Regions from separate parts of the Streptomyces sp. NPDC001514 genome, predicted to be linked through region 3. Evidence: riboswitches for the same ligand, from Rfam matches in the RefSeq annotation. Region 3 holds a riboswitch; each other region holds the start of a gene.
The links. A riboswitch is a leader RNA that binds a small molecule or an ion and turns the genes downstream of it on or off. The one in region 3 is predicted to bind cyclic di-AMP.

Region 1 (7,622 bases), on a different contig from region 3:
AACCCATCCAGGGCAAGGGCGTGCACGAGGCGCCGCCCGGGTTCCTCCGCGCGGCCCAGGAGCTGCTGCACCGCCACAAGGCGCTGCTCATCGCCGACGAGGTGCAGACCGGCCTGGGCAGGACCGGCGACTTCTACGCGTACCAGCACGAGGACGGTGTGGAGCCCGATCTGGTGTGCGTCGCCAAGGCCCTCTCGGGTGGCTATGTGCCGGTCGGCGCGACCCTCGGCAAGGACTGGATCTTCAAGAAGGTCTACTCGTCGATGGACCGGGTGCTGGTGCACTCGGCGAGCTTCGGCTCCAACGCGCAGGCGATGGCCGCGGGGCTCGCCGTCCTCTCGGTGCTGGAGGACGAGCAGATCGTCGCGAACGCGCGGGCGACCGGGGAACTGCTCAGGACGCGGCTCGCGGCGCTCATCGACCGCTACGAGCTGCTGCGGGACGTCCGCGGGCGCGGGCTGATGATCGGTATCGAGTTCGGCCGGCCGTCGTCCCTGAAGCTGCGCAGCCGCTGGACCATGCTGCAGGCGGCCCGCAAGGGACTCTTCGCGCAGATGGTGGTCGTACCGCTGCTGCAGAGGCACCGCATCCTCACCCAGGTCTCCGGCGACCATCTGGAAGTGATCAAGCTGATTCCGCCGCTGATCATCGGCGAGGCGGAGGTCGACCGCTTCGTCGAGGCCTTCACCGCCGTCATGGACGACGCGCACGGCGGCAGTGGGCTGATGTGGGACTTCGGTAAAACGCTCGTCAAGCAGGCCGTCGCCAACCGCTGAGATTTGCCGCCCGCCGTTTCGACTTTCTTGTCGCCCGGCCACGCGCAGTGTCCTTTTGCCTCTGGGGCAAGAAATTTGCCCCAGAGGAAAACGCCTGGCCCAATGGAGGCATGAGCCTTCCTCCCGGACACCCGGTCGGCCCATCCGCAGCAGCGGCAGCGGACGAGCTGCCCGACGTCGCACCCCGGCTGCGCGAACTGCGCCGCCGGCGCGGCCTCACCCTGGAGGCCGCCGCCCAGCGGGCGGGCCTCTCGCCCGCCCATCTCTCCCGGCTGGAGACAGGCAACCGGCAGCCGTCGCTGCCGATGCTCCTCGCCCTCGCCCGTACCTACGGTACGACGGTCTCCGAGCTCCTCGGCGAGCTGCCGCCGGAGCGCGACCCGATCATCCGTGGCGGCCGGATGGGGCCGGCCGAGGCCGACGGCTGGACGTACCGCCAGGCCGGCGGGCGCGGGCGCGCCATGCAGGCCCTGCGGGTGCGAGTGCCCTACGGAACACAGGGGGATCTCGTCCGGGTCCATCCCGGCGAGGAGTGGCTCTACGTACTCGACGGGCGGCTGCGGCTCGGTCTCGGCGACACCGTGCACGAGCTCGAACCCGGTGACAGCGCCCACTTCGACTCGCTCACGCCGCACCGTATCGGTGCTGCCACGCACGACGGCGCCGAGCTGCTCTTCGTCCACACCCTGCTGCAGAGCCCCGACCCGCACACACACCCGCACGCCTGAGGAGACCCGTCATGCAGGACAAGCAGTCGTCGCACCAGGACGCGAACCAGGAGCAGAAGTTTCCCGTCGGGCTGATCGTCCGGCTCTTCGCCTATCTGGTGGCGGGCCACCTGTTCGCGGCCTTCCTCTACCTGCTGTTCACCGTCGGCGGTCAGTGAGCCCCGACGGTGAACGGGAGACTCAGACCGAGCCGTCCAGCAGCCGCTCACGCAGCCGCTCACGCGTCTCGGGCGAGATCCTGAGGCCCTCGGAGAGGTAGCGCTCGGTGCCGCCCCAGGTCTCCTCGATCGTCTCGAACGCCGCCGCAAGATAATCGGCCCGGGCGTCGAACAGCGGGCTGAGCAGCTCCATGACCTCCGGCGAGTACCCCGAGGGCGCGTTGTCGCTGCGGCGCACCTTGTAGCGGCGGTGCGGGTCGTTCGACTTCAGGTAGTCGGCCTCGATGGCATCCCGCTCGACGCCCACCGCCAGCAGCGAGACCGCGATCGACAGGCCCGCGCGGTCCTTGCCCGCTGCACAGTGCATCAGTGCCGGAACGCTGTCCTCCGCCAGCGCGTGCAGCACCCGGCTGTGCTCGGCCGTCCGCTCCTTGATGATCATTCGGTACGAGGCGGACATCCGGCCGGCCCCCTTCCCGTCGGCGAGGATCGACCTGAGCTGCGCGAGGTCGCCGTCGCGGACCATCTTCCAGAACTCGGCGCCCTCGGCGGGGTCGCTGAGCGGGATGTTCACGTTCCGCACGCCGGGCAGCTCGACGTCGGGGCCCTCCAACTTGTGGTCGGCGGCGTTGCGGAAGTCGAAGATCGTGTGGAGCCCGAGCGACGCGAGGAAAGCGGCGTCGCTCTCGGTCGCATGCGCGAGGTGGCCGCTGCGGAAGAGCCGTCCGTGCCGAACCCGGCGCCCGTCGATGGTCGGCAGTCCGCCCACGTCCCGGAAGTTGCGCACCCCTGCGAGCTCGGGTTCGGTCGACGGGGTCTGGGGCAGCTGCTGCGTCACGGGGGCTCCTCCGTGTCTGCGGTCGGCACTGCTCGCCGACGATGGCGCGCTCCGACCCTACGACATCGATTCCTCAGGCAATCATCTCGGCTGTCGCGGCAAGAGCGTTGCCTCCAGGCTGCGTTCCGGCCGATGATGTTCGGACTTGCGCGAATCTGGGGGTTGGGATGATCGAACCGGTCGGCAAGGGGCGCATCTGGTTGCTGTCCGGGCGCACGAGCAGCTACGCGCTGCAGATCACCGACCGCGACGAGCTCCTCCATCTCCACTGGGGACCCCGGATCGGACCGGCCGACGCCGAGGCCCTGGCGGCCCGGCCCCTCCCGCCCTACTGGCCGTTCGAGTCGCAGCTCGACGGGCACGAGGAGTATCCGGTCGAGGGCGGACCCCGATTCGTGCGGCCCGCCCTCTCCGTACGTACGGAAGCGGTGCGGGGCACCGAGTGGCGCTACGACGACGCACAGGTGGACGGTGACGAGCTGCGGCTGCGCTTCGGCGACCCCCTGCACGGCCTCGCGCTGACCCTGCACTACCGGATGAGGGACGACTCCGACGTGATCGAGCGCTGGGTCACGGTGGCGCACGTGGGGGAGGGGCCCGCCCTGGAGCTGCTGCGCGCCGACGCCGCCGTATGGACGCTGCCGCGCCGCGACCGGCGCCGGCTCTCCCAGCTGCACGGCCGCTGGGCCGCCGAGTCCCTGCTCGTACGGTCGGAGCTCACGTACGGCGAGAAGGTGCTCGGCTCGCGCCGGGGGCACACCGGGCATCAGCACCTCCCCTGGGTCGCCGTCGACGACGGCGAGGCCACCGAGGAGAGGGGCGAGGTGTACGGCTGCGCGCTCGGCTGGTCGGGATCATGGCGGATCGCCGTACAGCACCTGCCCGACGGCCAGGTGCAGATCAGCGGCGGCGCCGGATACGACGACTCCGGGCTGCTGCTCCTCGCGCCCGGTGAGGCGTACACCACACCCGTCTTCTCCGGGCTGTGGACCGACAAGGGCTTCGGCGGGGCCAGCCGGGCCTGGCACGCCTGGCAGCTGGCGCACGTGATTCCGGACGCGCGGGCCTCCCGGCCGGTCCTCTACAACTCCTGGGAGGCCACCGGCTTCGACATCTCGGAGGACCAGCAGCGGGCCCTGGCGCGCCGGGCCGCCGGGATCGGGGTCGAGCTCTTCGTCGTGGACGACGCCTGGTTCCGGCAGCGCACGAGCGACCGGGCGGGGCTCGGCGACTGGACGCCGAATCCGGACCGCTTCCCGCAGGGGCTGAAGCCGCTCGCCGACGAAGTGCACGCGCTGGGCATGCAGTTCGGGATCTGGGTCGAGCCGGAGATGGTCAACCCGGACAGTGATCTCTACCGCGCCCACCCGGACTGGGTCCAGCACCATCCGGGCCGGGCCCGGACCGAGTTCCGCAACCAGCTGGTGCTGAACCTCGCCCGCGCGGATGTCCTGGAGTACCTCTGGGAGCAGCTGGACGGGCTGCTGTCCTCGGCCCCCGTCGACTATGTGAAGTGGGACTTCAACCGCTGCTTCACGGATTCCGGCTGGCCGGGCGAGCCGTACCCCCAGAAACTCTGGATCGAGCACGTGCACGCGCTCTACGCCCTGCTGGACCGGCTGCGGGCGGCGCACCCGACCGTCGCCTTCGAGTCCTGCTCCGGCGGTGGCGGCCGGATCGATCTGGGGATCCTCTCCCGTACGGATCAGGTGTGGACTTCCGACAACACCGATCCGCTGGACCGGCTGGCCATCCAGCACGGCTTCGGGCAGGTGCATCCGGCCCGGGTGATGGCAGCCTGGGTGACGGACAGCCCGAATGTGCAGCTCAATGGCCGGGTCAGTTCCCTGCGCTTCCGCTTCGTCAGTGCGATGGCCGGGGTGCTGGGCGTCGGGGGTGACCTGACGCGATGGAGCGAGGACGAGCTGGCCGAGGCCCGCGGCTGGGTGGATCTCTATAAGAGGATCAGGCCGGTCGTGCAGCACGGCGAGCTCTACCGGCTGCGGCCGCCCGGGGGCGGGCTGAGCGCCGTGCAGTACGTACGCGGCGACGAGGTCGTCGTCCTGGCGTGGCTGCAGGCACAGCACTACGGGGAGCGGCCGCCGGCGCTCAGGCTGCGCGGGCTCGATCCGGCGGCGGCGTACGAGTGCCTGGACACGGAGACCGTGTACCGGGGTGCGGTGCTGCTGCATCACGGAATGGACACGGGGCTGCGTGGTGATCTCGACGCGGTGGTGCTGCGGCTGAGGCGCCGGACCAGCCGGATCTGACCTTTCCGTCTGCTGAGCCAGATCTAGCCGATAAACGCACCTAATGAGGCTTCTGTCCGTATTGGACGCTTTAGTGGAACACGCACCAGTTGCAAAGGAGATAGGCCTCGTTGCGTGAGCGGGATCATATTCGTGACGGTCTGTTGCCGTGTCCCCTCATCAATCTCCGTTGCCCGTAAGGAAATCAGAGGTCCGTAATCGACGGAGGGTGACCGGGAAATCCCTGTTGATATGGCCTGGGTGAATGCCGGGTCATTGGGGAGGCTTGTTCCCGTCGATTTGCTCGCTTACGGTCGCCGCAATCCGGTCGGACCGCCTAATCCTGCCGCCGACCGGAATAAGCACCCACCCCACGCGTGGCAGGAGCGGGGGACCCAGGTAGATCGCCGCTCCGGAGTTCCGGACGGCTAGGGGTCAAGTCGCGTGAAAGCGCGACCGGGCATCTCCAGTCCGAACCCGACAGCTCACCTCGTAGGCGCCGGAGAGGAATTCGCCATGCCCAAGGGCAAGCATCGCCGTCCGAGGACCAACCCGATCACGCGCGGATTCGTCGCCGCGGGCACGGGTGGTGCCGCCATCGCGCTCCCGCTCATCGGTGCCGCAGGTGCGCACGCAGCGGACACGTCCGCGCCCACCGTGACCCCTGAGCATGTCGCCGCCGTCGCCCAGAAGGCCGCCGCCCCCGAGGCGCCGAAGACGGGTAAGGCCGCCACGACCTACACCGTCGTGGCGGGCGACTACCTGTCGAAGATCGCCGCGGAGCAGGATGTCGTCGGCGGCTGGAAGAAGCTGTACGCGGACAACCGCGAGGCCGTCGGTGAGAACCCGTCGCTGATCCACCCGGGTCTCAAGCTCGCGCTCGGCGCCAAGGTCCAGGGGAAGGCCCCTGCCGAGGCCCCGGCCAAGGCGAAGACGAAGGTGCGGGCCGAGGCTCCTGCCAAGGTCAAGACTAAGGCCCCCGCGAAGGCCGAGGCTCCTGCCAAGGTCAAGGCGAAGGCCGAGGCTCCCGTGAAGGCCGAGCGCGTGCAGGCGCGCGCCGAGTCCGGTTCGGGCACCGCCCAGGCTCCCGCGGGTGCCGCTGCCGCGGCCCCCGCCCCGCAGAGCAACTTCTCCGGTTACTTCGCCCCGGTCAACTCGACCATCACCACCGCCTACCGCACCGCCGGAGCCATGTGGGCCAGCGGCTACCACACCGGACTCGACTTCGCCGCCGCCACCGGCACCTCCGTCAAGTCCGTCGGCCCCGGCACCGTCGTCTCGGCCGGCTGGGCCGGCGCGTACGGCAATCAGGTCGTCATCCAGCACAGCGACGGCACGTACTCGCAGTACGCCCACCTCTCCTCCCTCTCGGTCTCGTCCGGCCAGAGCGTCCGCGGCGGGGAGCAGATCGGCCTCTCCGGCTCCACCGGCAACTCCACCGGGCCGCACCTGCACTTCGAGATCCGCACCACTCCGAACTACGGCTCGGACATCGACCCCCTGGCGTACCTCCGCCAGCACGGCGTCGCCCTCTGAACCTGACGTAACGTCAGTAGCGTCCGCCGCCCCCCGACCTGACCAAGGGGGGCGGCGGACGACTTTGTGTCGCCGTATTCCCGCTGGGCGGGAAACTGACCAGGTGGTCTATCTCACGCCCCGTCAACCCCTCCCTACGGTGGCGTAGGTCACTTCCCGCCGTGAATGATGTCTCGACGTGGCAGACGATTCGAGATCAAGAACAAATGGCGCATTCGGGTCGTTCGCGGCGATCGGTGACAGCTTCACCGAGGGCGTCGGGGACCCCGGACCCGAGGGTCAGTTCGTGGGCTGGGCGGATCGCCTCGCGGTCCTGCTCGACGACCGCGTACCGGAGCACACGTTCCGCTACGCCAATCTCGCCGTACGCGGCCGCCTGCTCGATCAGATCGTGGCGGAACAGGTCCCGCGCGCGAAGGAACTCGCCCCCGACCTCGTGACGTTCTGCGCGGGCGGCAACGACATCATCCGCCCCGGCACCGACCCCGACGACGTCGCCGAGCGCTTCGAACGAGCCGTCGCCGACCTCACCGACGCCGTCGGCACCGTCATGGTGACCACCGGCTTCGACACCCGCGGCGTGCCCGTGCTCCGCCATCTGCGCGGCAAGATCGCCACGTACACCGCGCACGTCCGCGCCATCGCCGACCGCTACGACTGCCCGGTCCTCGACCTCTGGTCGCTCAAGTCGGTCCAGGACAGGCGCGCCTGGGACGACGACCGGCTGCACCTGTCGCCCGAGGGCCACACGCGCGTCGCACTCCGCGCCGCCCAGGTCCTCGGCATCGACGTGCCGGCCGACCCGGACCAGCCGTGGCCCCCACTGCCGCCGCGCGGCACGCTCGAGGTCCGGCGCGACGACATCCACTGGGCGCGCGAGTACCTCGTACCGTGGATCGGCCGGCGGCTGCGGGGCGAGTCCTCCGGCGATCACGTGGAGCCGAAGCGTCCTGATCTGCTCCCGCTCTGACCCCTCCCGTTCGCGGCGGCGGGGATCCGCTCCAGGACCCCGCCGGCGAACACGTCGTACAGCGGCAGCGACTCCAGATGGACGTACCCGATGTGGCAGTCGCAGACAGCGACCGGACACGGCCGGGGCCGCAGCGCCGTCCGGTACGAGCCGTCGTAGAGATTGCCGAGCTCGGCCCGGACGAAGTGGCAGCGTCGTACCGTCCCGTCCCCGTCCACCGAGATCACCGACTCGCCCGTGCGGCACGGCAGCCCGGCCGAGCGGTGCGGATGGCGGCTGTACGGGAAGAGGGGGTCGAGGGCCGTCCAGCGGGCGGCCTCACCCTCGGTGTACGTGCGCCCCTCAGCCGCGTTGACCCACAGATAGA
Region 2 (7,622 bases), on a different contig from region 3:
CCCCGCCGTCCCGGCGTGCGACGAACAGCCGCTGTTCGACGCCGTGCCGGCGCGTGCGCAATGGCGCTACCGGCCGAGCCGCGCCCTCTGGCGCAGCAAGGCCCTGCGCGCCGGGATCCTCGTCACCCTGCTCGCCCTCTCCGGCCTGGTCATCCTCGCGCTGGTGCGTGAGCAGACCGGCACCGAGGGCTTTCTGGTGGGCCTCGGTCTCGCCCTGCTGCCGGTCCCGCTGCTGATGGCGGCGTTCCGCTGGCTGGACCGCGTCGAGCCGGGCCCCTGGCGGAACCTGCTCTTCGCCTTCGCCTGGGGCGCCTGCGCGGCCGCGCTCGTGGCGATCATCGCGAACTCGTTCGCGACCCAGTGGATAGCCACCGCGACCGCCGACCCGACGTCCGCGGACACGATCGGCGCGACCGTCGTCGCCCCGATCGTGGAGGAGAGCGCCAAAGCGGCCGCCATCCTGCTCATCTTCCGCTTCCGGCGAGGGGACTTCACGGGGATCGTCGACGGCGTCGTCGTGGCCGGCTTCACCGCGACCGGCTTCGCCTTCACCGAGAACATCCTCTATCTCGGCAACGCCTTCGGTGAGGACCAGGAGTTCGGCCACTCCGGCTTCGCATCCGTCACCGCGGCGACCTTCTTCGTACGGATCGTGATGTCGCCGTTCGCGCATCCGCTCTTCACGGTGCTGACGGGCATCGGCTTCGGCGTCGCGGCGATCACGGCACGGCGCAGGAGGTTCCGCAGGACCGCGCTGCCCTTGCTCGGCCTCGCGATGGCGATGGGCATGCATGCGCTGTGGAACGGCTCGGGGGTGTTCGGCCCGTGGGGCTTCTACGCGGTGTACGCGGCGTTCATGGTGCCGGCCTTCGGACTGCTGACCTGGCTGGCGGTCTGGACCCGGCAGCGTGAGCTCCGTACGGTCGCGACCCAGCTCCCCGCGTACGCCGCGGCGGGCTGGCTCTCCCCCGCCGAGCCGCTCGCCCTCTCCTCCATGCGGGCGCGCACGATGGCACGCGACATGGCGGGCCGCACCCACGGGCCCGCGGCCGCCCGCGCCGTGTCCGAGTACGAGGCCTTCGCAACCTCCCTGGCCTTCCTGCGCCACCGCGCCCACCGCGGCACGGCGGGCCCGGACTTCGTGGCCCGCGAGCAGGAACTGCTCCACCACCTCTGGCAACGCAAGCACGTGGCGTCCCCGGCCCTCGTGTACGCGGTCCAGGCGGCGGGCGGGGTCTGGCTGCCGGCGCCTGCGCCGTACCGGGACTACGGGGGCTACAACCCGTACCGGGGATAGACCGACAGCCCTGGCGTCGGGGGGGTGCCGCCAGGGCTGCCGGGGCTGCCGGGTCGTACGAGCATGAGGGGACGCCCGGGAGTGGGCGCAGCCGATGTGAACGTCAAAGCGAAGCGTGAAGGCGAACGGGAACGCGAAACGCGAACGCCGAGAGTCGTACAGCGAACCGACGAATCAGCCAATCAGCGATTCAGCGAAACGACGAGTCGACGACTCAGACGCTGAGGCCCTTGTCCCGCAGCCACGCCGCCGGGTCCACTCCGTCGCCACCCGCCGTGTGCACCTCCAGGTGCAGATGCGGGCCGGTGACATTGCCGGTCGCGCCGACGCGTCCGATCGTCTCGCCCGTCGTGACCGTCTGCCCCACGCCGACGGTCATCGACGACAGGTGGCAGTACCAGACCTCGGTGCCGTCCTCGAGCTCCAGCACGATGCGGTAGCCGTACGACCCGGACCAGCCCGCCGACTTGACGGTGCCTCCGTGCACGGCCTTCGTCGGCGTGCCCGTGGGCGCGGCGAAGTCGAGGCCGGTGTGGTACCCGGAGGACCACATCGAGCCGGCCTGGCCGAAGGTCGAGGTGATCGTGTACGAGGACGTCGGCAGCGAGTAGCTCGCGGCGAGCTTGGCGAGCCGCTCGGCCTCCGCCTTGCGCGCCGCCTCCTCCTCGGCCAGCCGCTTCGCCTCCGCGGCCGCGGCCTCGGCCTCGGTCTGCTGGGCCTTCGCCTCCGCCGCAGCCTTCTCGGCAGCTGCCTTCTCCGCGGCCGCCTTCGCCTCGGCGTCGGCCTCGGCCTGCTGCTGCTCGGCCTGCTGGAGGATGCGGGCGCGCAGCGCCTCGCCCGCGCCGGTGGCGCTCTCCTCGCCGCCCTCGGCGGACGCCGTGTCGGCGACGGAGAGCGCGGTGAGCGGCGCCTCGTTCCGGTTGCCGTCCTGCTCGTCGGACTCGTCCGACATCAGGGAGCCCACACCCGGCAGCGACTTGGCGTCCGGGAGGTTGTCCGTGATGGTGTCGGGAAGGGATATGGAGACGGCGGGCTTGTCCTGCGCGGTGGCCATGCCGCCCGCGCCGACCGCGGCGATGACGCCGACTCCGAGGACGGTGGAGCTCCGGGCGAGTCCGTTGCGCTGCTTGACGACGCGGTGCCTGCCACGGACCGGGCGGACTGACTCCTCGGTCGGGTTCCACTCCTCCGTCCCGGCGGCGGGAGCCCACTCTGCGGTGGGAACCCACTCTGTGGTGGGAGGTTCTTGGAGGGCAGGCTCGTTGGACGCCACGGAGGCGTGCTCCTTTCCTTCCTTCTCGCCTACCGGGTTAGCTGACGGGTTCGGAGCAGGAAGGTCTCCTACGAGCACCGCGAAGTGCCCGATTCACCCCAATTGGTGGTTCCCCGGTTCCCTTACGGGATTCGGCGCGTGCGCACGGTGCCGTCTCTTGCGACGGCTGGGACGACCGCGCTGCGTTATCGAACGTTAATAGACACCGGGGTCCTATTCCAAGCTGTTCCCAGTGATCATTAACGATATTGGCCTGGACTTTCCGGCCACAAGAGGGGGGAATCGGGCGAGTTGACCCCACCACACCCACCCCACCAATTCTGACGGTGCATCAAATGTTATGCGGAGGGCTCCCTTTCGATTACGTTCCGTCGCGATTCAGGGAACCACCGGCATCGTCCGGCGTCGCTTCGGCTCCCGCTCCCCCGGCCGGCTTACCGCCAGCAGCGCCATGTCGTCCGTCGTCGCACCGCCCGTATGCCGCCGCACGTCGGCGACGAGCGCGTCCAGCAGTTCCTCGGGGCCGGGAAAGATACGGCCGCCCAGCCGCCGGCGCGGATCGTAGAAGACGCCGTGCGCGTCGCGCGCCTCTGACAGCCCGTCCGTGTAGAGCAGCAGCGTGGCCCCGGCCGGGAACGCCGCCTCGTCCACCCGGTCCGGCCAGGCGCCGAGATCACCCATGCCAAGCGGCAGCGCGGGCTCGCTCGGCTCCAGGATGTCCAGCACGCCGTCCGCGCGCAGCACGAGCGGCGGCGGATGGCCCCGGTTGACCACCCGCACACGTCCGTCGCCGATCGGGATCTCGGCGAGCGCGGCGGTGGTGAACCCCTCGAACACATCGAGCCCCGAGCGTCTCGTGCCCTCCCGCGCCAGCGCCCGCTCCAGCCGCCGCGCAACCCCCTCCAGCGACGGCTCCTGCTCGGCCGCCTCCCGGAACGCCCCGAGCACGACAGCCACCGCCTCGACCGCGTTCAGCCCCTTCCCCCGCACGTCCCCGACCACCAGCCGCACCCCGTACGGAGTGTCCTGCACGGCGAACAGGTCCCCGCCGATGAACGCGTCCGCCTGCGCCGCCTCATACCGCGCGGCGACCTGCAGGCCGCCGATCCGCTCGGCGGGCGAGGGCAGTACCGCCCGCTGGGCGGCCTCCGCGACGACGCGCGCGGAGGCGAGGCGCGCGCTGCCGCGGCGCACGATCCGATTGATGAACAGGGCCAGCACGGCGACGGTGACCACGGTCAGCAGCTCGGTCACCGACGGGATTTCGGTGACCGTGCCGTTGTACACCTGCAGTCCTGCCTCCGCCGCGACGGCGGCGACGCCGGCCAGCACGGTGTACTGCAGGGCGAAGAAGGGCGCGGCGACCAGCGGCGACGCGGCGAAGAGGGGAGAGGCGGTGTACGACGCCGGGGTGGCCAGATCGAAGAAGATCCCGCCGATGACGAGCAGCACGGGCAGCACCCCGACGATCCGGCGGCCGCCGTCACGACGCGGCGCGTCGCCGACGCTGCCATCGCCGATGCCGCCGTCGCCCGCGGGGCCGTCGCCGATCCGGCCGTCGCCCGCGGGGCCGTCGCCGACGCTGTCGTCGTCGATGCCGTCGTCGATGCCGTCGTCGATGCCGTCGTCGATGCCGTCGTCGCTGTCGCCTGCTCGCTGCCCCACCAAAGGTCTCCTGCCCGGTCCGCCCCACGGATGCGGACCTACCGCGCCCCACCCAGGCTGGCCGGAGCCGGGCCGCGCGGCGAATCGCCGTCGGCCAACCGGGCTACGTCCCGGGCGGCCGGCCGGTACCGCGGCGACAGGGCAGACGGTCCGAGCCGACGGTCACCAGGGGGCCCTCCTGGTGACCTGGTCAGGAGTACGGGCCTCAGTCGTCGCTGAGGTTGCGCTCCGCGTACACCTTCATCGCGTCGCGCACGAACGCCGCCGTGCCCTCCTCGTGCCGGTCGTAGTTCACCGTGAAGCGCGGGTCGGCGACGTACATCTCGCCGAGCCCGATGACGTACGACTTCGTCGGCGTGACCGTCACCGACAGCCACTCGACCTGCCGCTGTGCGATCGCCTGCGCCTCGTCGCTGTCCGGTGCGAAACCGTCCTTGAGCGCCTGCCCGAAGTCACGGGCGATCCCGGCCTGCCGGTCCTGGAAGGCCTGCTTCTCCTGCGCGCTGAGCGAGCGCCACCAGCGGTCGCCCTTCTCGTACGCGTCGCGGCCCCAGCGCCGGGTGACCTCCTCCTCGTACTGGGTGTGGTCGAAGCCGTCGAAGACTTCTTCCGCCATGAGTTCCTCTCCTCTCTCCGTGCGGTCGAGAGTGGTCCGCACCGAGGCGATCTGCCGCCCGATGCGCTCCCGCTCCTGCTCCAGCAGCCTCAGATGGGTGCGCAGGGCGGCGGCCGTGTCCCGCTGTCCTTCCAGGACCTGCGCGATTGCCGGCAGCCCGAGCCCCAGCTCGCGCAGCAGCAGAATGCGCTGCAGCCGGATCAGGGCGTCCTGGTCGTAGTAGCGGTAGCCGTTGCTGCCGATCCGGCTCGGCACGAGCAGCCCCAGCTCTCCGTAGTGCCTGAGCGTGCGGCTCGTCGTACCGGCTTTCCTGGCGATTTCCTGGATCGACCACTCCATGCCCTTCACGCTAGAACTTGACGTTACGTAAAGGTCAAGCGGCGGCGGGGCGGACGGTCGGCGGAATCGGCAGTGTCGGCAGGCGTCGGCAGCGTCCAGACGCGCCGAAGGCCCGGATCCATCAGGATCCGGGCCTTCGGCCTTCAGTAGCGGGGACAGGATTTGAACCTGCGACCTCTGGGTTATGAGCCCAGCGAGCTACCGAGCTGCTCCACCCCGCGTCGGTGAACACCACCTTACGCCATCGGGAGCAAGATCCACTCCCATTTACGGTCGCGGTGGCGTCCCGGGCAGTTCCGGGGCAGCTCCGGCACAGCTCGTGGGCGTTCCGGGAACGGTCCGGGCAGCCCTCAACCCACCGGCCGCCGGCCCTTCACCGGCCGCCGCCCCGGTCCCCCATTCCACGTCCTGTGGCCCGTGGGCCCTACTCGGCGACTTCCGTACGCTCCCACCACTCGTACACGGGCAGCCGTCCCTCCGGGCTGTCCTCATGGCGCGACGTGACCTTGAAGTGCTCGTACCCGCCGCGGTGCGGAATCTTCAGCTCCTGTCCGGGAGGAGTGATCGGCACGATCTGCCCCGCCAGATCGTCCGGGCCACCCTCCAGGAGTGCCTTGCTAGTCATAAGTCCAGTTTTCCCACGTCTGGCACCCGATGCACCTTGTCGGATCACATCGGGTCACAGCCGGTCAAGAAACGCGTACAGATTCCCCCTGGTGCGCTCGATCTGCTCCGCCACCGTGAGCGACTCCTGGAGGCGCCCTCCGGGCACCGGCTGCTTCCGGCCGCGTACGTAGAGGGAGCAGTCGAGGTCGGTGCACATGTACAGGCCGACCGAGTTCCCGTCGCGGCCCTCCTGGCCGGTCCTGGCGGCCGTCATGAGCGAGACGCCGTCCCCGGGGTGGGTCGTCAGACACAGCGAGCACATGCTGCGGTGCAGATAGCCCCGCTGCCGGGCCGGGAAGCGCAGGCACACCCCGATGAGCCGGCCCTCCCGCTCGGCGACGACATAGCTACGGTCGGGTGCGCCGGGGTCACGCCACCCCAGAAAGTCCAGGTCGTCCCAGGGCTGCTCCGCGAGATCGCGCGGCACGGCCAGCCGTTTGGCCTCGCCCTTCGAGCAGTTGACGAACGATGCGCGGATGTCCTGTTCGGTCAGTGCCTTCATGCAGTCGACGCTAGGCATGCCTAAACATATTAGGCAACAGGTTAATTACCTTAGGCAGAGAGGGCGCACTCCTCACGGCAGCTCGCGCCGGGCCGACGGCCTTCGCCCACGCCTCCATCGCCTTGGCCCTCGCCGGCCCGGCCGCTACGCGGCCACCCGGATCCCGTTCGACCCCGCGGTCGTCGCCCGCGTCCCCCGCCCAGTCCGCCGTTCTCCGACCAGGCCCGACAGAGTCCTGGCGGGGTTCCACCCGGCCAGGACCCACCCGTCACTTGGCGGCCCGTCAGCTATCTGGAGGCTGCCCCTCCGGGCTGATCGGCACCCCTAGTATGATCCGGCTGCACGGCGGCAAGGTGCCGGTCTGACCAACCGACTCCTGGTTCGCTTGCGTAGTGGCGGTTGGCTTTGCGTGCCCATGTGTCCCAGCCGACTGGCGGGTTGAAGTTCGCACCGACGCGCTATGTGCAGCCGCTACGTCTCACATCACCCGAGTATCTGCGCAGGCAGACGTGCGGGGTAACTTCTTGTTTTTGACGGGGGAACGAGTGGTTCGGGTTGTAGTAGTCGATGACGAGCCATTGATCCGCGCCGGCCTCAAGTACATCCTGGCTGCGGAAAACGACGTGACCGTTGCTGCGGTGGCAAGCACCGGGGACGCTGTGGCGGTGATCCAGGAAAACAGGCCGGATGTTGTTCTGCTGGATATCCGAATGCCTGACATGGACGGCCTCACAGTTCTTGCTGCGATCACCGAGATGGAGTCGCCGCCGGCTGTGTGCATGCTCAGCCGCTTCGACGCCGAAGAGCACTTCGCACGCGCGCTGGAGTGTGGCGTGGGTGGCTTCCTCCACAAGGAAACCGACTTGGAACAGCTGGGTGCGATGGTTCGCTTTCTCGCCGATGGCGGTCTGGCGTTGTCCGGTCGAGCAGGACGTGCGGCACGAGCCGTCCTTGAGGGCCACGGGGCCACAAAGGGTCCACAGATGGCGGGGTTGGAACCCTTGACTGCACGCGAGCGGGACATCTTGATCCTACTCGCCGAGGGATTGACCAACTGCGAGATCGCCGAGCGCCTGTACTTGGGCATCGGCACCGTGAAGGACTATGTCAGCTCCATCTTCTCAAAGCTTGGTGTGACCAACCGAGTCCAAGCAGCCCTTGCTGCGGAGCGAGCCGGGCTTCTGCCTGCCGTCGAGGGCGGGGAGGGCGTTCCGAAGCGCCCGATGCTCGTCAGTGCAGCGGCTTCGTAGCGGCCTCGGACCGG
Region 3 (7,622 bases):
AGGCTTCGTCCGCGCCGGGCGAGACGCAGGGCCCCTTCGCCCACCACTCCGGCAGCATCGCGATCGCCTCGTCGCCGAGAGGATTCACCCCCGGCCCCGCCGCGAGCGAGTGGCCGACCAGGACGTGGAGGCACTTCACACGGTCCGGCATGCCGCCCGCGCTCGGGAAGCCCTTCAGCTCCTCGATCGCGTCGCGGCGCGCGATGTAGTCCTCGTGCGCCGCCCGGTACGCCGCCGCCAGCTCGGGGTCGGTCTTCAGGCGCTCCGTCATCTCCTTCATGACGCCGTTCGCCTCCAGCGTGCCGATCGCGGACGCCGCCCGCGGGCAGGTCAGGTAGTACAGCGTCGGGAACGGCGTGCCGTCCTCCAGCCGCGGGGCCGTCTCGACCACGTCCGGGTTGCCGCAGGGACAGCGGTGGGCGATCGCGCGCAGGCCACGCGGCGGGCGGCCGAGCTGCTCCTGGAACGCGGCGATGTCCGCCTCGGTGGGCGGGGTGTGCTCGGTCGTGGGAGGGGGCGTGTCCATGTGTATGTGTCCGTACGTCTCTTCGTTCGTTTTCGTTACTTGGCTAGCGGCCCGCGTCGGCGTGGTCGACGCCGTCCCACACGTTCGAGTACCAGGGCCGGTCGGTGCCGCCCTCCTCGGAGCGGGGCTGCTCACCGGCCCGCGGGTCGATCACGGTGTAGGCGGTCTCGCCCGGCAGGACCATGTGCAGATGCTCGCGCGCCAGGCGCTTGATGTACGCGTCGTCCTGGAGCCGCGCCTTCTCGTCGCGCAGCCGCTCCACACGTTCGCGGGCCGCGTCGGCCAGCCGCTCCTGCTCGGCGATGTCGTTCCGCTGCGACACGTACTGCCGCATCGGGTACGCGAGCGCGACGATCAGCGAGCAGACCACCAGGGCGAGGAAGGCCGCCCGGCCGGTGAGCCGGGAGCGGCGGGCCTGGCGGCGGTTCTGCGAGCGGTAGACGCGGGCGGCGGTCTGCTCGCCGAGCAGCCGCAGTCGGGTCGCGGTGGAGAACCGGTCCCGGGCCATGTGCGCGCCTCCCCTTTACGTACGTACGTCCCCGCACACGGTACGGGACCGGGTGCGGGGACGTACGGAAGCGGGGGTGTCAGCCCTTGAACCGCGGGAACGCCGAGCGGCCCGCGTACACCGCGGCGTCGTCGAGGATCTCCTCGATGCGCAGCAGCTGGTTGTACTTGGCGACGCGCTCGGAGCGGGCCGGGGCGCCGGTCTTGATCTGGCCGCAGTTGGTGGCGACGGCCAGGTCGGCGATGGTGACGTCCTCGGTCTCGCCGGAGCGGTGGGACATCATGCACTTGAAGCCGTTGCGCTGGGCCAGCTCGACGGCGTCCAGGGTCTCGGTCAGCGAACCGATCTGGTTGACCTTGACCAGCAGCGCGTTCGCGGCGCCGTCCTCGATGCCGCGGGCGAGGCGCTCCGGGTTGGTGACGAACAAGTCGTCGCCGACCAGCTGCACCTTGGCGCCGAGCTTGTCGGTGATGACCTTCCAGCCGGCCCAGTCGTCCTCGAACAGCGGGTCCTCGATGGAGACGAGCGGGTACGCGGAGACGAGCTCCTCGTAGTACTCGGTCATCTCGGCGGCCGAGCGCTCCTTGCCCTCGAAGAGGTACTTGCCGTCCTTGTAGAACTCGGAGGCGGCGACGTCGAGCGCGAGGGCGATGTCCTTGCCGGGCGCGTAACCGGCCTGCTTGATGGCCTCGAGGATGAGGTCGAGGGCGTCGCGGTTGGAGTTCAGGTTCGGGGCGAAGCCGCCCTCGTCGCCGAGACCCGTGGAGAGGCCGCGCTCCTTCAGGACCTTCTTGAGGGTGTGGTAGACCTCGGTGCCCCAGCGCAGTGCCTCGGAGAAGGACTCCGCACCGATCGGGGCGATCATGAACTCCTGGATGTCCACGTTGGAGTCGGCGTGCGAGCCGCCGTTCAGGATGTTCATCATCGGCACCGGCAGGAGGTGCGCGTTCGGGCCGCCCAGGTAGCGGAAGAGGGGGAGGTCCGAGGCCTCGGAGGCGGCGTGGGCGACGGCCAGGGAGACGCCGAGGATGGCGTTGGCGCCGAGGGACCCCTTGTTGTCGGTGGCGTCGAGGTCGAACATCGCCTGGTCGATCAGGCGCTGCTCGGTGGCGTCGTAGCCGACGAGCTCGGGGCCGATCTGCTCGATGACGGCGAGGACGGCCTTCTCCACGCCCTTGCCCATGTAGCGGTTCTGGTCTCCGTCACGGAGCTCAATGGCCTCGAACGCACCGGTGGAGGCGCCGGAGGGCACGGCAGCACGGCCGGTGCTGCCATCGTCGAGGCCGACCTCGACCTCGACCGTGGGGTTGCCTCGGGAGTCCAGGATTTCCCGGGCTACGACGACGTCGATGGACGGCACGAGCATCTCCTTCTGGGATGTGACGCTAGATGTGACGCATGCAGTGCAGGGTCGCTTCGGCCTTGCGACATGAGCCTATCCGGCCCGGGGGCATCGGCCAGCCGGTGCCCGCCTCGTGGGACGAAAAAGGGTACGGAACAGACAGAAACCCCGGCCCGGCGCATACGGGGGAAGGGTGCGCCGGGCCGGGGGGCCGGGGGGGGACGGGGATGCGTGCGGCCGGTGGTCCGCCGGGTCCACCGGACTGCGGGAGCTCGGTGGTCCGCCGGGTCCACCGGGCTACGGGAGCCCCTGGGTGCGACTACGGAAGTCCCGGGGGCCGGGTCGGGGAGCCCCGGTCCCGGGATCGGTCCCGGAGTCGGGTCGTCAGCTCAGGTGGAGCTTCTGGCCCGGGTTGATGACGTCCGCGTCGTCGATGACGTCCTTGTTCAGGTCGAACAGCTTCTTCCAGCCGCCCTTGACCTTCTCGGCCTCGGCGATCTTGCTGAGCGTGTCGCCGGCCTTGACCGTGTACTCACCGTCGCCCTTCTTGACCGGGGCGGCCGGGCGGGCGGAGCGGGTCGTCGGGACCTCGGCGCGCTTCGGGGCCGGGGCGGGGGTCTCGGCCTTGGGCGCGGCGGGCTTCGGGGCGGCCTCGGCGGCGCCACCGGTGTACGCGGCGTTGGACAGGCCCACGCCGCAGTGCGGCCACGCGCCCTTGCCCTGGCCGGCCAGGACCTTCTCGGCGATCGTGATCTGCTGGGCCTTCGAGGCCTGGTCGGCGGTGGCGGCGTACGCCGTGCCGCCGTACGCGGCCCAGGTGGAGGCCGTGAACTGCAGACCGCCGTAGAAGCCGTTGCCCGTATTGATGGACCAGTTGCCGCCGGACTCGCACTGGGCGACCGCGTCCCACTCGGAGGCGGTGGCGGCGGACGCCGTGCCGGCCGCCACGAGCGGCGCGGCGATCACGGCACCGGTGACACCGGCGAGCGCGACGAGACGGGTGGCTTTGGACGGGCGACGGTGCTTGCCCTTGCCGGAAAGCAGCATGGAGTTTTCCCCTCACCGACGCCTACGAGGTGAGCTGTCGGGTTCGGGCCAAGTGAGTTGCCCGGCCGCGCGACCTGCGCGCGGCTTCACCCCAAGCCGTGACCGTCCCTCATCGGGCGGACGCGGCACTTACCTTGGGTCCCCCGCTCCTGCCTACGGCGCTTGACGCGACGACTGTTCCCTTCGACCGACGGCAGGATTCGGCGTGACGGTCGACGGGGCCCGCGATGGCGAACGGTTCAGACCGTAAACGCACTTCTCCCCGATGTTCAAAGACGAACATCGGGGAGAAATCACCCTTAACCGCCGCGGACAGATGTCCGTTTTCGCAGGTGAGAGGCGGGATGACCGGACTTGGCAGGCGCAACGCGTCAGTTGACGGGAAGAGACCCATATCTCACTTGCACAGAAGTGGACATAAGCACTCGAAGCGCTTCCGGCGCGCTACCTCACTACTTCTCCAACTGCTCCTTCTCCAGGCCCTGATCGAGGCCCAGGTCGAGGCTCTGGCCAGGGAGGATGAGGTCGGGGTCGGAGCCGACGGTCTCCTGGTTCGCCTCGTACAGCGCGGGCCAGCCGCCCGGCACCTCGTTCGCGTCCGCTATCGCCCACAGGTTGTCGCCGGGGCGGACGGTGTACTCATCTGCCGCAGCAGCACCGTCTCGTGCCGATGCGTCATCTCGTGAGGCATGACGACCAGATTCACGCTCATTGACCGAATTGCCCGCCTCATCCTCATTGGTGGCGGGGGCGCCGCGGTGCTTGCCGGAGCCGTCCTCGACACCGGCGTCGGCCCCGTCGCCGTTGGCCACATCCTGGGTGGGGGCGGTCGACTCGGGGGTGGCGGACGGCTCGGCGGACGTCTTGCCCGAGTCCTGCCCGGAGGCGCCCTGGGACTGCGCGGGCGCGGGCGAGGCCGAGGGCGACGTCACGGCGTCGGCCCCGTCGCCGAACGACGGCGGGTCCACCTCGTCGTCCTGCGAGCCGGTCGTGTCGCTCTTGGCGGTGCCGGGCGTCACACCCGGGTCGGCCTTGCCCCCGCCGGCCGCGAGGCCGGTGATCACGGCGCAGCTCGGCCACGCCGTCGGACCCTGCGCGGCGAGGACCTTCTCGGCGACCGCGATCTGCTGCGAGCGGCTGGCGAGGTCGGCGCGCGGCGCGTACGCCGTACCGCCGTACTGCTCCCAGGCGTCCTGGGAGAACTGCAGTCCGCCGTAGTAGCCGTTGCCGAGGTCGGCACTCCACATGCCGCCGCTCTCGCAGTCCGCGACGCGGTCCCAGGTGGCGGCGTCGGCGGCGGAAGCGGAACCCGCGCCGAGCAGCGGGATGGCGATGGCGGATCCGGTCACGCCTGCTGCGACGACGAGGGCGGGAGCCTGGCGGGGGCGGCGGTGTCGACCGTTCCCGGAGAGCATGCGGTTGGCCTTCCGTGTGACTGCAGGGGACGGGTGAGCCCCCAGGGGACCGAGGAGTCCCGAGTTGACCGTGAACGTAGCCGCATTCGAACGTCAGTCACAAGTCGATGCAGCGGAGATCACGTGAAAGTCACAGATTTGACGGACCGTCAGTTGGATTCGGAGGTGAACGTAACGGGCAGAGTGCGCAATCCGCGCATGATGAGCCCCCCACGCCACCGCAATTCAGACGGATCCACCGCAAGTTGCAAGTCGGGCAGACGGGTCAGCAGCGCCGCGAGTGCGGTCTGCCCCTCCAGGCGCGCGAGCGGCGCACCGAGGCAGTAGTGGATGCCGTGCCCGTACCCGAGGTGCTGATTGTCCCGGCGCGCGAGGTCGAGGACGTCCGGGTCGGGGAACCGGTCCGGGTCGCGGTCGGCTGCCGCGAGGACGACGAGGACGGGGTCGCCGACGGCGATGTCCTGCCCGCCCAGGGTGAGCGGTTCGGTGGCGAACCGCCACGTCGCCAGTTCCACGGGACCGTCGAAGCGGAGGAGCTCCTCGACGCCGGTCTCGAGGAGCGAAGTGTCGCCCGCGGCCAGGGACGCCTGGAGTCGTGCACGCTGTTCCGGATGCCGCAGCAGCGCGTACACACCGTTGCCGATGAGATTGACGGTGGTCTCGAAGCCGGCGAAGAGCAGGATGAAGGCCATGGCGGCGGCCTCGTTCTCGGTGAGGTGCTCGCCGTGGTCGGAGGCCTTGATGAGCCCGGAGATCAGGTCGTCCCCCGGCTCCTCCCGCTTGCGGTGGATCAGCTCGGCCAGATAGCCGCGCATCTTCTTCACCGAGCGTGCGACTCCGCCGCGGGGCCCGCCTCCGTGACGGATCATCATCCCCGCCCAGTCCCGGAAGTCGTCCTGGTCCTCGAGCGGGACGCCGAGCATGTCGCAGATCGCGTAGATGGGGAGCGGGAACGCGAACTCATGGATGAGATCCGCCTGTCCGTCGGCGGCGAAGTTGTCGATGAGCCGGTCGGTCAGCTCCTGCACGCGCGGCGCGAACTCGGCCACGCGGCGCGGGGTGAACGCCTTCGAGACGAGGCGGCGCAGCCGGGTGTGGTCGGGCGGGTCGATGTTCAGCAGATGCGTCATCAGCTCCGCCTTGCGCTCGCCCGGGATCCCCGTCTTCCCCTTCGCGTGCGCCGGCTCGTCGTGATGCGCGGGATTCTTGCTGAGCCGCTGATCCGCGAGCGCCTGCCGCGCATCGCCGTACCGGGTCACCAGCCAGGCCTCGACCCCGCTGGGCAGCCGGGTCCTGTGCACGGGCGCGTGCTCACGCAGCCAGGCGTAGGCGGGGTACGGGTCGGTGGCGAACTCCCAGGTGAAGAGTTCCGGGGCGGGTGCGGCGTCGTTCACCCCTCGACGTTAGCCCGGTCCTCCTCGACGGCCCGGATCGCGTCGCGGTACGCACGGGCCGCGGCCCGCAGGGCGGCCTCCGGGTCGTGGCCCTCGGCCTCGGCCCGTACGGCCATGGCGAGCAGCTCGTACCCGATGCCGCGGTCGACGCGGTCGCCGTCGCCGGTCGGCAGCTCGACGTCGAGCCCGGCCGTCCGGACGCGGCTCGCCAGCTTCGCGGCCAGGGCGAGGCCGGGCTGGCCGAGCGGGATGCCGTCGGTCACGGAGTCGCGCTGCTTCTCGATGGCCTTCGTGCGGAGCCAGTGCTCCTTGACGTCCTCGGGGGTCTCGGCGTGCGCATCGCCGAAGACGTGCGGGTGGCGATGGATGAGCTTGTCGACGATCGTGCCCGCGACATCGTCGATCGAGAACGGCTCGGCACCGTCCTCCTCGCGGCCTTCCTGCGCGATGCGCGCATGGAAGACGACCTGGAGCAGTACGTCGCCGAGCTCCTCGCGCAGCTCGTCGCGGTCGCCGTCCTCGATGGCCTCGACGAGTTCGTACGCCTCCTCGATGCCGTACTTCGCGAGGCCCTTGTGGGTCTGCTGCGAGGACCAGGGGCACTCGCGGCGGATCCGGTCCATGACCTGGACGAGGTCGAGGAGACGGGCGCCGGGCAGGTCGTACGAGCCGGGGAGCAGCTCCAGGTCGGGCATCTGGACGCGGCCGGAGCCCGCCATGCGGGCGAGGCCGTCGGTGAGGGCCTGGTCGCCCTCGCCGGCCGGGAGGACGACGACGGTCCGGCCGCCGGCGGTGGCGTCGACGAGCTCCTGCGCGGTGGGCGCGACGATCTCCACGCCGACCCCCGCGTCCCTCAGGTACGGCAGCTGCGGGTGGCCGCCGTCCGCGCACAGCACCCGGTAGGCGGCGTGCAGCGTCTGCCACGCGGGCCAGGACAGCAGTCCGGGCGCCACCCGGTGGCTGGCGGTGAGCAGAACGATACGACCGGGCTCGACGGGGGCTTCAGCGTTCACGCCTCGACCTTACGTCTCCGTACGGGGGCGTCAGGCCCCGGCCTGGACGGCCTCCGGCACCTTGGTGACCTGGGTGATCCACGGGGCCTTGTAATCGCCCAGCTGGATCTTCGTGTCGTCCCAGGTCCCGTAGCGCGGGTTCACCTCGATGGCCAGGTCCTTCGATGCGGCGGTGAGCGCGGCGCCGACCTTCTGCTGGCCCTGCGGGGTGGAACGATCGGCGTCCAGCGCCTTGGCCAGCTTGTCCAGCAGGACCTCTCTGCGGACGGCCTCGTCGATCTGCCCGGGAGCCAGACCACCCTGCTCGAGCGCCAGCGCTTCGAGCTGCTCCTCGCCCCCTTGCTGCTGGGCGGCCTGGGCTCGCGCTTCCTGGAGCT
Region 4 (7,622 bases), on a different contig from region 3:
ACGGTGGCGAACATCTTCATTGCGACGCTGTGGACGTGATCCGGCCGGGGGTCCGGGGGTTGTCCCCCGGGATGGCACAGCATTGCGACGCTGTGGACGTGACCGGGCCGGTCGCGTAAACCCTCACGCCGCAACAAGCCTACGGGCCTTGAAGGGGTACTTCGTGCCGATCAGCGAGGCCCGTTACGAGCGCTACCTCGCGCTCGGGGACGAGCTCGGCCTCGGTGAGGACGTCGTCGACGACAGGGATTTCAACGTCTGGCCGGACCTGGTGGACTGACGCCCTACCCGCTCCCCAAGAAGTGACCATGTGAACGAGTAGTGGTGGACACGGGCATCCCTCACGACGAGGGGTGCCCGTGCCTCCGCAGGAGGCTTGTCATGACTCAGCCGCGCGAGTTGTACTACTACGATTTCGGGGCGGATTTCGGGTTCAGCGGCCTTGCCGAAACGCTGTGTTCCCGTACGACTCTCAGCCTCGACGGACCGGTGGTGCTCGCCCTCGCCGAGAAGGCAGCCGAAGAGGACGAGGACGACCAGCTCGGCAAGGACGTACGGCTACTGCTGGATTCCCCGCTCCCGGACAGCATGATCCACGCCGTGTGGCTGGCCGCCGTACGAAGGTGCTTCGACCCGGTCGAAGACGGCATGAACATGCGCGCGTGGCTGCGCCGCATCTCGGACGTGTGCCCGCCGCGGACACGAGAGCTGAATCCGGTCGAGGCCAAAGTCCTGGATGAGGTGCGACCGGTGGTGACCGAGGAGGAGTTGCGCGAAACCGTGGCGGCGGAGATCGACCAGGCCGCAGCCGGACTGGAACGCGCTGTCGCGGTAACGGACATCGCAGCGGCGCTGCGCCGGATCGTGCACCAGGTCGACGCCGACCTCGGCCTGCGCCTGTTCCTGCGCGCCGCCAAGGCGTACTCCCTGCCGGTCGGGAAGGACCAGTACGACCGGCTGCTGACGATCGGTGACCGGCTGGCCTACCCCGCAGCCGCCGTCTACGAAGATCTGAATGTGCGGTGGCCGCCCATCGACCCGAGCCGGCGTGACTTCGCGCTCGGCCGCTTCGGTCTGCCGCTGCTCGCGGCCGTGTTCTTCGGGACAGGGTGGCAGTACGAGGGCACCGTGCGGGAGAACATCGAGAGCATCGCCCGTGGCGACCTTGGGTACGTCCCGGGCTCGTACGCGGCCGTGCTGCTGGAAGACGTGCAACGGCTGCTGGATTCCGCACTGTCCGACGACGCGGTCACGGCACTGTGGCGGGCAGCGTCGGGGCGGTGGAACAACACCGACGAGTTCGACGCCGTCGGCCGGACATGGCTCCGGCAGGTCGCCGAGGTGTGCAGAGAGCACCTGAAGAAAGTCGACCCCGTCTACACCTCCGTCGTCTCGCCCGCCAGGACGGAGTCGGCGAAGGCGGTGCTGGCGGAGGTCCGGCAGGTGGCCCCGAAGCTGACGGACAGGACTGCGAACACCGGCGCCGCGACGGTTCGGACCGCCGTGACGGCACTGGAGGAGGTGGTCACGTCCGTCGACCCCGACCTGGGCTTCCGCCTGCTCCTGCACATTCTCTGTACGTGCGAGATCACCGTCACCGAGGTCCAGCGCACCCGCTACAAGGCGATCGGTGAAGGGCTCGGCTACAGCAAGGACCACATCGACGAGCAGTTGCCCCCCGGCCCGTCGTGATCGGCTACGGCCGGTCCCGCAGCCCGCACCACCTGCCAAGGGTGCGGGTCGTGCCGGCGGCGCCGATCGCTGTTCTCCCGGAGAGTTGACTTCTCATCGCCCTGTCCAACCGGACGAGCGAAGGACAGAACGATGAGAAAAGGCCCACTCGAACGAGGCCCTACAGGCGTCCATGCGGTCTACGCGGGGCGGACGCTCCCGTAGATCGGCATGTAGTAGATCGACTCCTCGCGGACGTTCGTGCCCGGCTTGGGGGCGTGGATCATCATGCCGTCGCCGATGTAGATGCCGACGTGGCTGATGTCGTCGTAGAAGAAGACCAGGTCGCCGGGGAGGAGATCGCTCGTGGCGACGCGCTGGCCGACGTTGACCTGGTCCCAGGTGGTGCGGGGCAGGTCGACGCCGGCCGCCTTCCAGGCGGCCTGGGTGAGGCCGGAGCAGTCGTACGAGCTGGGGCCGGTCGCCCCCCATACGTAGGGCTTGCCGATCTGGGCGCGGGCGAAGGCGAGGACCTTCTCGGCCTTGGCGGCGTAGGTCCCGGCGGAGGTGTCGGTGCTCGTCCCGGTCCCTGTGCTGGTCCCCGTGTCCTGGTTCTGCGCCTCCTGCTGCGCGCGCTCTGCCGCCAGGCGCTCCGCCTCGGCCTTGGCCTCCGCCTCCGCCCTGGCCTTCGCCTCGGCCTGGCGGCGGGCCTCTTCCTCCCGCTGCCGCTCCAGCGCCTCGAGCCGCGCCTTCTCCTCGGCGGTCAGCTGCGACAGCAGCGTCCGTGCCTCGGCGAGCTTCTTCTGCACCTGCTCCTTGCTGGTGCGCAGCGACTGCTGGGAAGTGGTCAGCGTCTCCAGGCTCTCGGTCGCCTTGGCGCGCTGCTTCGCGGCCTCCGCCTGCTGTGCCTCGAAGTCGGCGACGGCACCGCGCTGCTCGTCGGAGAGCCGGTCCATCAGATGGGTCTGGTCGAAGTACGCCTGTGGGCTGTCGGCGAAGAGCAACGCGGCGGTCGGCGTGACCGCACCGGTCCGGTACTGCGCGGCCGCGTACGAACCGAGCGTGCGGCGGGCCTCGTTCAGCGACTCCGTGCGCTTGGCGACATCGTCGAGGATCGTGTCCACCTCGCGGCGCTGCTGCGCGGTCTCCTCTTTCGCCCGGTTGTACTGCTGGGTCGCGGTGCCCGCCTGCCGGTAGAGGTCGTCGACCTTCTTCTGGACCTCTTCGATGCTGGGTCTCGGGTCGGCCTGGGCACTCTGGGTGGAGAGGAGGGTGACGCCCGCGAGGGCGGCCGTCGTGAACCCGACGGCGGGGGACTTCGTACGCGGATACGTACGCTGGCGCGTCTTGCGATGCGACGCCAAGGCCGGCATCTCCTTCCGTGGACCGCCTACCGGGTTAGCTGTCGGGTTCGGACGGAACGGAAGGCTGTCCTACGGGCCGAGTTGAGCACGGTCCGATTCACCCCGGTTGTGCATGATGGGTCCCCGGTTCCGAACTCCCTTGCGGGAAGGTCGGATTCGGCGTGGGCGGCCCGATCGGCGTCGGTCGCCGTTGAGGGAACGGGCTGCCTGGGCGAGCACGCTAGCCAAACTGTGGTGCCGCTGTGAAGGTCGATGTTCGATATGCCCGATACATTTTCGTGACCTTGGCGTGTCGCCGTCGTGCCGCATTCGTACCGTAAGTGCCCGATTACGGAACGTGTTGGATCCGGTTGTGGTGAAGGCGGCGGCGGGCTGTCGGTGGGGCGGCCTAGACTCGTAGAGCGATGAGCAGCCTCTTTGACGACAGCTTCCTGGCGGACCTCCAGCGCACCTCGGCCTCGGAGGAGCCCCCGCCGCCCGAGCACGACGAGCACGCGCCCCACGAGGAGGTCCCGCACGACCTCTTCGAGGGGAAGTTCGACGTGCCCCCGGCCAGGGACGCGTACTACAGGGACGGTGCGCCGCGCCCCGCCGTGGACCCGGCCGCGCTGCTCGAGGGGCTGAACGAGCAGCAGCGTGCCGCCGTCGTGCACACGGGCTCACCCCTGCTCATCGTGGCCGGTGCCGGCTCCGGCAAGACGCGGGTGCTGACCCACCGGATCGCCCATCTGCTGGCGACCCGGCATGTGCACCCCGGCCAGATACTGGCGATCACGTTCACGAACAAGGCCGCGGGCGAGATGAAGGAGCGCGTCGAGCACCTCGTCGGCCCGCGCGCCAACGCGATGTGGGTCTCCACCTTCCACAGCGCCTGCGTCCGCATCCTGCGCCGGGAGAGCAAGAAGCTCGGCTTCACGTCGTCGTTCTCGATCTACGACGCGGCCGACTCGAAGCGGCTCATGGCGCTGGTCTGCCGTGACCTGGACCTCGACCCGAAGAAGTTCCCTCCGAAGTCCTTCAGCGCCAAGATCTCGAATCTGAAGAACGAGCTGATCGACGAGGAGACCTTCGCCGACCAGGCCGCCGACGGCTTCGAGAAGACGCTGGCCGAGGCCTACCGGATGTACCAGGCCCGGCTGCGCGAGGCCAACGCGCTGGACTTCGACGACATCATCATGACCACCGTCCACCTGCTCCAGGCGTTCCCGGACGTCGCCGAGCACTACCGTCGACGGTTCCGCCATGTCCTGGTCGACGAGTACCAGGACACCAATCACGCCCAGTACACGCTGGTGCGTGAGCTGGTCGGCACGGGGTACGAGGACCTGGACCCTGCCGAGCTGTGCGTCGTGGGCGACGCCGACCAGTCGATCTACGCCTTCCGCGGCGCCACGATCCGTAACATCCTCCAGTTCGAGGAGGACTACCCGGACGCGACGACGATCCTGCTGGAGCAGAACTACCGCTCGACGCAGACGATCCTCTCCGCCGCCAACGCCGTCATCGAGCGCAACGAGAGCCGCCGCCCCAAGAACCTGTGGACGAACGCGGGCGCGGGAGCCCAGATCACCGGCTATGTCGCGGACACCGAGCACGACGAGGCGCAGTTCGTCGCCGACGAGATCGACCGGCTGACGGACGCGGGCGAGGCCAAGGCCGGCGATGTCGCGGTCTTCTACCGGACGAACGCCCAGTCCCGTGTCTTCGAAGAGATCTTCATCCGCGTCGGCCTGCCCTACAAGGTCGTCGGCGGAGTGCGCTTCTACGAGCGCAAGGAGGTCCGCGATGTGCTCGCGTATCTGCGCGTCCTCGCCAACCCCGAGGACAACGTCCCGCTGCGCCGCATCCTCAATGTCCCGAAGCGCGGCATCGGTGAGCGCGCGGAGGCGATGATCGACGCGCTGGCGCTGCGGGAGAAGATCACCTTCCCGCAGGCGCTGCGGCGCGTGGACGAGGCGTACGGCATGGCGGCCCGGTCGGCCAATGCCGTGAAGCGGTTCAACACGCTGATGGAGGAGCTCCGCACGATCGTCGAATCGGGCGCTGGACCGGCGACGGTCCTGGAAGCCGTGCTCGAACGGACGGGGTATCTCGCCGAGTTGCAGGCCTCGACGGACCCGCAGGACGAGACGCGTATCGAGAACCTCCAGGAGCTGGCCGCGGTCGCGCTCGAGTTCGAGCAGGAGCGCGGTGCCGAGGAGGGCTCGGGCACGCTCGCCGAGTTCCTCGAGCAGGTCGCGCTCGTCGCCGACTCCGACCAGATCCCCGACGAGGACGAAGAGGGCACCGGCGTCATCACGCTGATGACGCTGCACACGGCGAAGGGCCTGGAGTTCCCGGTCGTGTTCCTCACGGGCATGGAGGACGGCGTTTTCCCGCACATGCGGGCACTGGGGCAGACCAAGGAGCTGGAGGAGGAGCGCCGCCTCGCCTACGTGGGCATCACGCGCGCCCGCGAGCGGCTCTACCTGACGCGGTCGTCGATGCGGAGCGCGTGGGGCCAGCCCGCGTACAACCCGCCGTCGCGGTTCCTGGAGGAGATCCCGGACGCGCACATGCAGTGGAAGCGGACGGGACCGATGGCCGCTCCGGCCGGGCCGACGTCCGGGATCACGTCCTCGCTGTCGTCCTCGCGGTCGCGGTCCGGCCCGTCGGGCTTCGCCACGCGGCGCACGGCGGACAAGCCGGTGATCGCCCTGGCCGTCGGGGACCGGGTCACGCACGACCAGTTCGGCCTCGGGACCGTGATGGCGGTGACCGGATCGGGTTCGGATGCGCAGGCGACGATCGACTTCGGGGACGCGAAGCCGAAGCGGCTGCTGCTGCGGTACGCGCCGGTCGACAAGCTGTAGAAGCGGCGGACGGGCCCGCTCCGCCGGGCCCGGTTCACCAAGTCCGGTTCTCCCGGACCTGATGCGCCCGGACCTGATGCGTCGGCCCGGTCGGTGCTACGCCGGGTTGAGGCCGTGGTTGCGCAGCCACGACAGCGGGTCGATCGCCGATCCGCCGCCAGGACGTACCTCGAAGTGCAGGTGCGGGCCGGTGGAGTTGCCCGAGTTCCCCGAATATGCGATGACGTCGCCGGCCTTGACCGAACCCGAGCGGATCTTGGTGCTGCTGAGATGGCAGTACCAGGTCTCCGTACCGTCGGCAGCGGTGACGATGGCCATGTTGCCGTACGCGCTGTTCCACTGGGTGCGTACGGTGCCGTCGGTCGCGGCCATCACCGGGGTCCCGTACGAGACGGGGAAGTCGATACCGGTGTGCATGGACATCCAGTTGACGCCGGCCTGGCCGTAGTACGCGCTGAGCCCGTGCTGGCTGACCGGCAGGGCGAACTTGGGGCGCAGCGCCTCGCGGCGAGCGGCCTCCGCCTCGCGCTTCTTGCGCTCTGCCTCCTGGCGCGCCTTGAGGTCGATGCGCTCCTGGGTGCGGCTGGCGCGGTCGCCGAAGTCACGGGCGTCGGCGCTCAGCGCGGCGAGCTGTGTGTCGAGCTTGCTGTTCACGGCGATGGGCTTGACCGACGACGGATCGGCGGCCGTGACCGCGGTCTTGTCGTCCTTGTTCTCGTCGCCCCCGGTGAGCCCGCCGACGGACGCGGCCGCGACACCGGCGACACCCATGACACAGGCGGAGGGCACGGCCACGGTGAGCATGGCCGAACGCTTCGCGGGCGTGCGGCGACGGCCACGGCTGCCACCGGAGCGGCGCACGGGGCGGGGAACGGTCACGGCCGGGGCCGTGACGGTGGCCGCGGCGGCGACGAGCTCGGACTCGTCGGTCCCGTCGTGCTCGTTGTCGTATTCGCCGTATTCGTCGTCCACGTCGACCAGGTCGGATTCGGGCTCGAGCCCGGGCTCGGTCCTGGTCTCGGAGCCGAGTTCCGCGGTGTCCGGCTCGGCGTTGAACTCACCCTCGGGGGAGTACTGTTCCGGCACCACGGCATGAGCGAGTGCGGCCTCGTCGTAGTAGCCGCCGCCGTACGGAGCGTACTCCGTGTACCCGGTGTGCTCCGGACTGTATTCCCCGTACGCCGAGTAGTCGGCCTCCGGCTGGTAGGCCTCGGTGGCCTGCGTCTGCGCGGGAACGGAGTGGTCGGTCCCGCCGCCCGAGTTCCAGGCGGTCGCGTCGTACGCGCCGGAGTCGTACGAGGTCGTGCCGTACCCGGCCGTGGACCACTGGTCCGTCGTGCCTGTCGTGCCGTACGCGTCCGTCGTGCCGTACGCGAAGGTGGCGGCGGCGGTCTCGAACTGCCCCGTCTGGTTCCAGGCGTTGGCGTCCCACTGACCGGTGGTGTCGTACTGCTGCTGGTGCCCCTGCGCCGCGTAGGCGTCGTACCCCGTCGTCGCCGACTGCCACTGAGTCGCGTCGTACTGCCCGCTGTGCCCGGCGTCGTAGTCGTAACTGCCCGGAAGGGCACCGAAGAGCGGGTCGGTGTCGAAGCTGCCGGCGGCGTAGGTGTCGTACCCGGCGTCGGGGTGCTGGTCGTTCACCAACTTCTCTCTCGCCTCGGCAGCAGGACCAGGATCCGGGGCCACCCGCGACGGGGGTTCCCGAGGAACGCAGTGGGCGCGACTGTACCCGGCG

Region 1: linked by a shared signal. The riboswitch ahead of ACWCXB_RS08265 (M23 family metallopeptidase) and the one ahead of ACWCXB_RS19420 (transglycosylase family protein) in region 3 are both predicted to bind cyclic di-AMP.
Region 2: linked by a shared signal. The riboswitch ahead of ACWCXB_RS34515 (M23 family metallopeptidase) and the one ahead of ACWCXB_RS19420 (transglycosylase family protein) in region 3 are both predicted to bind cyclic di-AMP.
Region 4: linked by a shared signal. The riboswitch ahead of ACWCXB_RS17530 (NlpC/P60 family protein) and the one ahead of ACWCXB_RS19420 (transglycosylase family protein) in region 3 are both predicted to bind cyclic di-AMP.

The regions. Positions count from the first base shown of each region.
Region 1 covers NZ_JBSFHO010000005.1:112,605-120,226, reverse strand. Annotated here, with positions in the region: gene ACWCXB_RS08290 (aspartate aminotransferase family protein) at 1-776, shown strand, start outside; gene ACWCXB_RS08285 (helix-turn-helix domain-containing protein) at 887-1,504, shown strand; gene ACWCXB_RS08280 (DUF6126 family protein) at 1,516-1,662, shown strand; gene ACWCXB_RS08275 (tyrosine-protein phosphatase) at 1,685-2,500, opposite strand; gene ACWCXB_RS08270 (alpha-galactosidase) at 2,668-4,770, shown strand; cyclic di-AMP (ydaO/yuaA leader) riboswitch at 5,103-5,263, shown strand; gene ACWCXB_RS08265 (M23 family metallopeptidase) at 5,266-6,285, shown strand; gene ACWCXB_RS08260 (SGNH/GDSL hydrolase family protein) at 6,464-7,255, shown strand; gene ACWCXB_RS08255 (STM4011 family radical SAM protein) at 7,216-7,622, opposite strand, start outside.
Region 2 covers NZ_JBSFHO010000051.1:20,550-28,171, forward strand. Annotated here, with positions in the region: gene ACWCXB_RS34510 (PrsW family intramembrane metalloprotease) at 1-1,297, shown strand, start outside; gene ACWCXB_RS34515 (M23 family metallopeptidase) at 1,512-2,570, opposite strand; cyclic di-AMP (ydaO/yuaA leader) riboswitch at 2,582-2,717, opposite strand; gene ACWCXB_RS34520 (PP2C family protein-serine/threonine phosphatase) at 2,949-4,121, opposite strand; gene ACWCXB_RS34525 (MerR family transcriptional regulator) at 4,441-5,190, opposite strand; tRNA gene ACWCXB_RS34530 (tRNA-Met) at 5,338-5,411, opposite strand; gene ACWCXB_RS34535 (DUF5988 family protein) at 5,615-5,815, opposite strand; gene ACWCXB_RS34540 (FBP domain-containing protein) at 5,870-6,358, opposite strand; gene ACWCXB_RS34545 (response regulator) at 6,904-7,608, shown strand.
Region 3 covers NZ_JBSFHO010000017.1:40,946-48,567, reverse strand. Annotated here, with positions in the region: gene ACWCXB_RS19435 (DUF501 domain-containing protein) at 1-526, opposite strand, end outside; gene ACWCXB_RS19430 (FtsB family cell division protein) at 570-1,034, opposite strand; gene eno (phosphopyruvate hydratase) at 1,114-2,400, opposite strand; gene ACWCXB_RS19420 (transglycosylase family protein) at 2,761-3,423, opposite strand; cyclic di-AMP (ydaO/yuaA leader) riboswitch at 3,428-3,594, opposite strand; gene ACWCXB_RS19415 (transglycosylase family protein) at 3,876-4,838, opposite strand; gene ACWCXB_RS19410 (cytochrome P450 family protein) at 4,988-6,232, opposite strand; gene ACWCXB_RS19405 (nucleoside triphosphate pyrophosphohydrolase) at 6,229-7,245, opposite strand; gene ACWCXB_RS19400 (SurA N-terminal domain-containing protein) at 7,276-7,622, opposite strand, start outside.
Region 4 covers NZ_JBSFHO010000015.1:3,857-11,478, reverse strand. Annotated here, with positions in the region: gene ACWCXB_RS17540 (hypothetical protein) at 1-39, shown strand, start outside; gene ACWCXB_RS17535 (hypothetical protein) at 382-1,692, shown strand; gene ACWCXB_RS17530 (NlpC/P60 family protein) at 1,872-3,044, opposite strand; cyclic di-AMP (ydaO/yuaA leader) riboswitch at 3,043-3,207, opposite strand; gene pcrA (DNA helicase PcrA) at 3,440-5,887, shown strand; gene ACWCXB_RS17520 (M23 family metallopeptidase) at 5,984-7,528, opposite strand.